DNA from 3 places in the Paenibacillus sp. FSL H8-0034 genome. Region 2 is predicted to be linked to each of the others. Evidence: a T-box and tRNA genes for the amino acid it is inferred to sense, from the RefSeq annotation. Region 2 holds a T-box; the other regions hold tRNA genes.
The links. A T-box is a leader RNA that pairs with one kind of tRNA and senses whether it is charged. The one in region 2 lies ahead of NST47_RS10250 (valine--tRNA ligase), so its partner is inferred to be a tRNA-Val.
Positions count from the first base shown of each region.

Region 1: it encodes a tRNA-Val, which carries the amino acid that the T-box ahead of NST47_RS10250 (valine--tRNA ligase) is inferred to sense. The anticodon was not compared.
Region 3: it encodes a tRNA-Val, which carries the amino acid that the T-box ahead of NST47_RS10250 (valine--tRNA ligase) is inferred to sense. The anticodon was not compared.

Region 1 covers NZ_JBBOBS010000001.1:7,973,252-7,975,497, forward strand. The annotation lists gene NST47_RS35575 (sensor histidine kinase) at 1-140, opposite strand, end outside; tRNA gene NST47_RS35580 (tRNA-Leu) at 604-683, opposite strand; tRNA gene NST47_RS35585 (tRNA-Lys) at 696-771, opposite strand; tRNA gene NST47_RS35590 (tRNA-Gln) at 779-853, opposite strand; tRNA gene NST47_RS35595 (tRNA-His) at 875-947, opposite strand; tRNA gene NST47_RS35600 (tRNA-Asp) at 1,032-1,108, opposite strand; tRNA gene NST47_RS35605 (tRNA-Met) at 1,149-1,222, opposite strand; tRNA gene NST47_RS35610 (tRNA-Val) at 1,239-1,314, opposite strand; tRNA gene NST47_RS35615 (tRNA-Glu) at 1,321-1,395, opposite strand; rRNA gene rrf (5S ribosomal RNA) at 1,439-1,555, opposite strand; rRNA gene NST47_RS35625 (23S ribosomal RNA) at 1,681-2,246, opposite strand, start outside.
Region 2 covers NZ_JBBOBS010000001.1:2,253,164-2,255,409, reverse strand. The annotation lists gene NST47_RS10250 (valine--tRNA ligase) at 1-1,244, opposite strand, end outside; T-box leader at 1,362-1,663, opposite strand; gene NST47_RS10245 (LysM peptidoglycan-binding domain-containing protein) at 1,803-2,246, opposite strand, start outside.
Region 3 covers NZ_JBBOBS010000001.1:1,383,370-1,385,615, reverse strand. The annotation lists gene NST47_RS06300 (GNAT family N-acetyltransferase) at 1-380, opposite strand, end outside; tRNA gene NST47_RS06295 (tRNA-Pro) at 595-671, opposite strand; tRNA gene NST47_RS06290 (tRNA-Phe) at 697-772, opposite strand; tRNA gene NST47_RS06285 (tRNA-Asp) at 792-868, opposite strand; tRNA gene NST47_RS06280 (tRNA-Met) at 909-982, opposite strand; tRNA gene NST47_RS06275 (tRNA-Val) at 999-1,074, opposite strand; tRNA gene NST47_RS06270 (tRNA-Glu) at 1,081-1,155, opposite strand; tRNA gene NST47_RS06265 (tRNA-Ser) at 1,173-1,262, opposite strand; tRNA gene NST47_RS06260 (tRNA-Asn) at 1,266-1,341, opposite strand; rRNA gene rrf (5S ribosomal RNA) at 1,380-1,496, opposite strand; rRNA gene NST47_RS06250 (23S ribosomal RNA) at 1,696-2,246, opposite strand, start outside.

The DNA.
Region 1 (2,246 bases), 5.7 Mb from region 2:
TAGCTGATTTGCTTCAAAACATTTTGAAAGTTATCTTGGGACTTTTCGCGAAACAGGAACATGCTAAAATATATGGCAAATACACTGACCACAGTAATAGAGACAATGATGAGCAAAGGGTACGTTAGAAGCAATTTCATCTCAATCTTATGGTTTTTTAATTGGAACCATCTACATCCGTGACTGAACCGTTGAAGCAGTTTGAGTATTGTCTCCACAGCATTGAACTCCTTCTTATAAAATATCCTCTTGGCACTCGCTAAGACATTTACAATCGCTTTCATAATCTAGTTCCGACTTTCCATGTACTTAAGTCTTTTTCTCCCCACATTCACCTCTATACTTTGGCAGTATGAACCATCTATTCGTAGTCATTGTACACCACACTCAACTAAATGCCTATAAAAGTCATAGGAAATTCATATAAACAGATTGATTTAATTTACATTATTTTACATTTTATTTCAATTTTCGCATCTTTTATTGATAGGAAACTTGAAGAAAATAAAAAAAGCTGACACGGTAGAGAACCGTTGTCAGCTTACTTCCTGATTATGCATACCCATAAGAGATAGGAGTAATCAGGAATCCTTTGGTACATGATGCGCGTAGAGGGACTTGAACCCCCACGGTCGCCCGCTAGATCCTAAGTCTAGTGCGTCTGCCAATTCCGCCATACGCGCGCATTGTGTTAATGGTGAGACATGTAGGATTCGAACCTACGACACCCTGATTAAAAGTCAGGTGCTCTACCAACTGAGCTAATGTCTCATAATAATGGCTGGGGATCTAGGATTCGAACCTAGGGATGACGGAGTCAAAGTCCGTTGCCTTACCGCTTGGCTAATCCCCAATTTGGTTAATCTTAGAAATGGGCGATCGAAGGGAATTGAACCCTCGAGTGTCGGATCCACAAACCGATGCGTTAACCACTTCGCCACGATCGCCATAATATATGGATTATAAACAAACGAATAAACCCTTACGGGATATGAATTCAATAATTAAATCTCAATATTTACTAATGGAAATGGCGGAGCCGACGGGATTCGAACCCGCGATCTCCTGCGTGACAGGCAGGCATGTTGGGCCACTACACCACGGCTCCACAGTGTTTTCGAAGCTTACTTATCTTCGAAATTATTAAGTTGCGGGGGCAGGATTTGAACCTGCGGCCTTCGGGTTATGAGCCCGACGAGCTACCGGGCTGCTCCACCCCGCGTCAATCAATACATATATGGTGGGCGCTGACGGGATCGAACCGCCGACCCTCTGCTTGTAAGGCAGATGCTCTCCCAGCTGAGCTAAGCGCCCTTGCTTTGGTGACCCGTAGGGGACTCGAACCCCTGTTACCTCCGTGAAAGGGAGGTGTCTTAACCACTTGACCAACGGGCCGAACTAATTTAAAACATTTAATCATATAAACCTATGTAGGTTAGCTTGGCAACGTCCTACTCTCCCAGAACCCTGCGGTTCAAGTACCATTGGCGCTGAAGGGCTTAACGGTCGTGTTCGAGATGGGAACGCGTGGTTCCCCTTCGCCATCATCACCAAACTAAGAGCTTTCATAGAAAGCTGACTACGTAAGCATCAAGGTTTGCACCCTGAAAACTAGATCCGAAACTTACACTTTACGCTTGAGCAGCGCGTCTCACTCGCTTTCGCTTGCAAGACTCTTTCTTGGATAAGCCCTCGACCGATTAGTATTCGTCAGCTCCATACCTTGCGGCACTTCCACCCCGAACCTATCTACCTCATCGTCTATAAGGGGTCTTACTAATTGGGAAATCTCATCTTGAGGGGGCTTCGCGCTTAGATGCTTTCAGCGCTTATCCCTTCCGTACGTAGCTATCCAGCCGTGCTCCTGGCGGAACAACTGGTACACCAGCGGTACGTCCATCCCGGTCCTCTCGTACTAAGGACAGCTCCTCTCAAATTTCCTGCGCCCACGACAGATAGGGACCGAACTGTCTCACGACGTTCTGAACCCAGCTCGCGTACCGCTTTAATGGGCGAACAGCCCAACCCTTGGGACCTACTTCAGCCCCAGGATGCGATGAGCCGACATCGAGGTGCCAAACCTCCCCGTCGATGTGGACTCTTGGGGGAGATAAGCCTGTTATCCCCAGGGTAGCTTTTATCCGTTGAGCGATGGCCCTTCCATTCGGTACCACCGGATCACTAAGCCCGACTTTCGTCCCTGCTCGACCTGTTTGTCTCGCAGTCAAGCTCCCTTGTGCCTTTAC
Region 2 (2,246 bases):
CACCACAGCTGACGGGAAATACACCAGTCACGAACGTTTTCGATCCATTGCAAATAACTTTTTTCGAAGCGTTCCGGAACAAAATTAACTCCAGTTTTCAAGTTTTGCGCAGCAATCGCCTGCTCCGCCAACGGCTTCATTTTCACAAACCATTGGGTGGACAAGTAGGGCTCAACAATAGCTCCACTGCGCTCACTGTGGCCGACTTGATGCACGTGATCCTCAATTTTCACCAAAACCCCGGATTCCTTCATATCGGCAACAATTTGCTTACGGCACTCGAAACGGTCCAAACCTTCATAAGGTCCAGCCTTATCGTTCATTGTACCTGTAATATCCATAACCAATATTTGCGGCAAATCATGGCGCTTTCCTACTTCAAAGTCATTCGGATCATGAGCAGGCGTAATTTTTACAGCTCCGCTTCCAAAATCCTTATCCACATATTCATCGCCAATAATCGGAATCTCCCGACCAACAAATGGCAGTACCAATACCTTTCCAATCAAATGCTGATATCGATCGTCCTCCGGATGCACCGCAACAGCAGAATCACCCAGCATCGTTTCCGGGCGTGTTGTGGCAACCACAATAAACTCATCGCTATCCTTGACTGTATATTTCAAATGGTACAGGTGTCCCTGGATTTCCTTGTGTTCAACCTCAATATCCGATAAAGCGGTCCGTGCTGCCGGATCCCAGTTAATAATATAGTTGCCGCGATAAATAAGGCCCTTTTCGTACAACCGGACGAACACTTCACGGACCGCTTTAGACAGTCCTTCATCCAGTGTAAACCGCTCACGGGAATAATCCAGCGAAAAGCCCATCTTAGCCCACTGCTGGTGAATCGAATCCGCGTAATGCTCCTTCCACTCCCACACCTTTTCCAGAAACTTTTCACGGCCCAGATCGTAGCGGGTAATGCCTTCCTCACGCAGCTTCTGCTCGACTCTGGTTTGTGTCGCTATTCCGGCATGGTCAGATCCAGGCAGCCAGAGTGCATCATAGCCTTGCATTCTCTTGGTACGAATCATAATATCCTGCAGTGTGCAATCCAGCGCATGCCCAATATGCAGCATGCCTGTTACATTCGGCGGAGGAATAACGATCGTATACGCCTCTGCATCCTTGCGCTGCCCTGCTTTAAAGTATTCGCCCTTCAGCCAGTACTCGTACCATTTCCTTTCCGCTTCCTTCGGATCGTAGGTCGTCGGCATTTCCGTTGTTTTTATTTCTTCCATCGCGGGTTCCTCCATTATCCATACTATTCATCCATTACCTGCAGGCTGGACTGGGCCAGGGTTTAACCTTCTACCCATCCACTGCACTTTCATAGGCAACAAAAAAATCCCTTCGCCGCAAAGGACGAAAGGATCTGCTTCCGTGGTACCACCTTTATTCCGCATAAGAAAAAGAATTGGGCTGACACATTACTGCCCACTATGCGGCACTTCAACAGATAACGGCTGATACCGGCAGCATCTATCCGCAAACCAAGCATTCAATGACCATACGAGATGGCTATATTGAATCTCAGACCTGCCTTGAATGCTGCAACTCCAGGGCGACTTCGGCAAGTTACATCCTACGGAACCTCTCAGCGTAACAATTCCGCTCTCTGATGGGTTAGCTGCCTACTATTCCCTTTCCAAGTTATTGAAACATATGATTACATCTATGATAAACAACATTACCGATGGAGTCAATAACATATCCGCCTATAAACCAAGGTTTTATCCTTATTATAGCCAAAAATGCCCGTTTCAAACCCCTATTAAGGTTTGATCGGGCATTTTCGTTTATTTGGGAATATAGACGATTTGTCCTACGGTAACTTCATGCTCGGCTAATCGGTTAAACAGTGCAATTTCACGTGGGTTTAATTCATAGCGCTTCGCAATGATTTCCAAGGTTTCTTCCTTCTGTACAATACATAACCGAACGCGGCGGAATTCCTGCTTCTCACTCGTTGAGCTCAGCAGCAGCTTCTTCCATTCCAATCGGTCACCCGGAGCGGGAGCACTCTGTGCAGCCTCTGATTCAGCTAATCTTTGCTCCTCTTTGACTGACGAGGAACTTTGCAGCAAAGAGGTCAAACCGAATGGCTTTACAGGTTGGGGAGCATCGGTAGTCTTCCCATTAAAAGCAACTCTTGGCTCTATCTTGTCCTCTGCCGCATAGCTTGCATAGCTATCGGCCTGCTGATGCTGAAACGCATCGAGAGCCTCATCGCTTTCGTCCTC
Region 3 (2,246 bases), 870 kb from region 2:
TGCGATGAAGTATTATTTTTTATTTGCCCCACCTTCCATTTCCCTGGAAACATGTCAAACAAGCTGATCGCTACCTTGCTTCCTATTCCCATTCTTCTAAATCTCTTCATCACAAAAAACTCTGCCATCGAATAGATCGCATCCCCTTCTGTATCCACTCCAAGCGCTCTCATCAAAGCGAAGCCAGCCAGCTTCCCATCAACTCGTATAAAAAAAGCATACCTGCCGTCCTCAGTCCAGTAATGATCCAAATATGGATAATCGTAGTATCCCTGCTCGTTAACATCATCAAGCTCATACTCGCTAAAATCATATTTATACAGCTCCATTAGCTGTCTCAGAACCGATTTTTGTCCATAAGCCACTTTTTCTAATATCATGTTCATAACTCCTCGCTATCCGCTATTTCTTCCTATTATTATCCATAATGGAAGGCTATTTGAATATGGATTTTTTGTATGTAATTAAGAATTCCTATCCGTGTTTCTACTATTTAAATGGATACTTATTAAAAGCTTTTCCGAAATAGCAAAAAAACCTTGATAGACAAGGTTTATCGGTTATCACTATATGTAATTAGCATTAAATTTAAAATGGTCGGGACGACACGATTTGAACATGCGACCCCCTGGTCCCAAACCAGGTGCTCTACCAAGCTGAGCTACGTCCCGACAATGTATACAATTAGGAAGTACATGGTGGCTCGGGACGGAATCGAACCGCCGACACGAGGATTTTCAGTCCTCTGCTCTACCGACTGAGCTACCGAGCCTTATGTATTTTCAATAAAATGGCGGAGCCGACGGGATTCGAACCCGCGATCTCCTGCGTGACAGGCAGGCATGTTGGGCCACTACACCACGGCTCCACAGTGTTTTCGAAGCACATTTACCCTCGAAATCATTAAGTTGCGGGGGCAGGATTTGAACCTGCGGCCTTCGGGTTATGAGCCCGACGAGCTACCGGGCTGCTCCACCCCGCGTCAATCAATACATATATGGTGGGCGCTGACGGGATCGAACCGCCGACCCTCTGCTTGTAAGGCAGATGCTCTCCCAGCTGAGCTAAGCGCCCTTGCTTTGGTGACCCGTAGGGGACTCGAACCCCTGTTACCTCCGTGAAAGGGAGGTGTCTTAACCACTTGACCAACGGGCCTTATTCAATAATGACTACGGAGAGAAAGGGATTCGAACCCTTGAGACGCTTGTGGCGCCTACACGATTTCCAATCGTGCTCCTTCGACCAAACTCGGACACCTCTCCATATGGCTCCCCGAACAGGACTCGAACCTGTGACAACTCGATTAACAGTCGAGTGCTCTACCAACTGAGCTATCAGGGAATATTCATGGTAAAAAAAAACCCACATTCGTGGGGGCTGCTTGGCAACGTCCTACTCTCCCAGAACCCTGCGGTTCAAGTACCATTGGCGCTGAAGGGCTTAACGGTCGTGTTCGAGATGGGAACGCGTGGTTCCCCTTCGCCATCATCACCAAACTAAGAGCTTTCGTTAGAAAGCTGACTTCGTAAGCCTAAGCTTTTTTCGAAGCGTTACGCCTTCGAAATCGCTGCGAGAAAATATCCATCCTTACAAAGGACAGGCAGCTCAGAGTTTGCACCCTGAAAACTAGATCCGAAACTTACACTTTACGCTTGAGCAGCGCGTCTCACTCGCTTTCGCTTGCAAGACTCTTTCTTGGATAAGCCCTCGACCGATTAGTATTCGTCAGCTCCATACCTTGCGGCACTTCCACCCCGAACCTATCTACCTCATCGTCTATAAGGGGTCTTACTAATTGGGAAATCTCATCTTGAGGGGGCTTCGCGCTTAGATGCTTTCAGCGCTTATCCCTTCCGTACGTAGCTATCCAGCCGTGCTCCTGGCGGAACAACTGGTACACCAGCGGTACGTCCATCCCGGTCCTCTCGTACTAAGGACAGCTCCTCTCAAATTTCCTGCGCCCACGACAGATAGGGACCGAACTGTCTCACGACGTTCTGAACCCAGCTCGCGTACCGCTTTAATGGGCGAACAGCCCAACCCTTGGGACCTACTTCAGCCCCAGGATGCGATGAGCCGACATCGAGGTGCCAAACCTCCCCGTCGATGTGGACTCTTGGGGGAGATAAGCCTGTTATCCCCAGGGTAGCTTTTATCCGTTGAGCGATGGCCCTTCCATTCGGTACCACCGGATCACTAAGCCCGACTTTCGTCCCTGCTCGACCTGTTTGTCTCGCAGTCAAGCT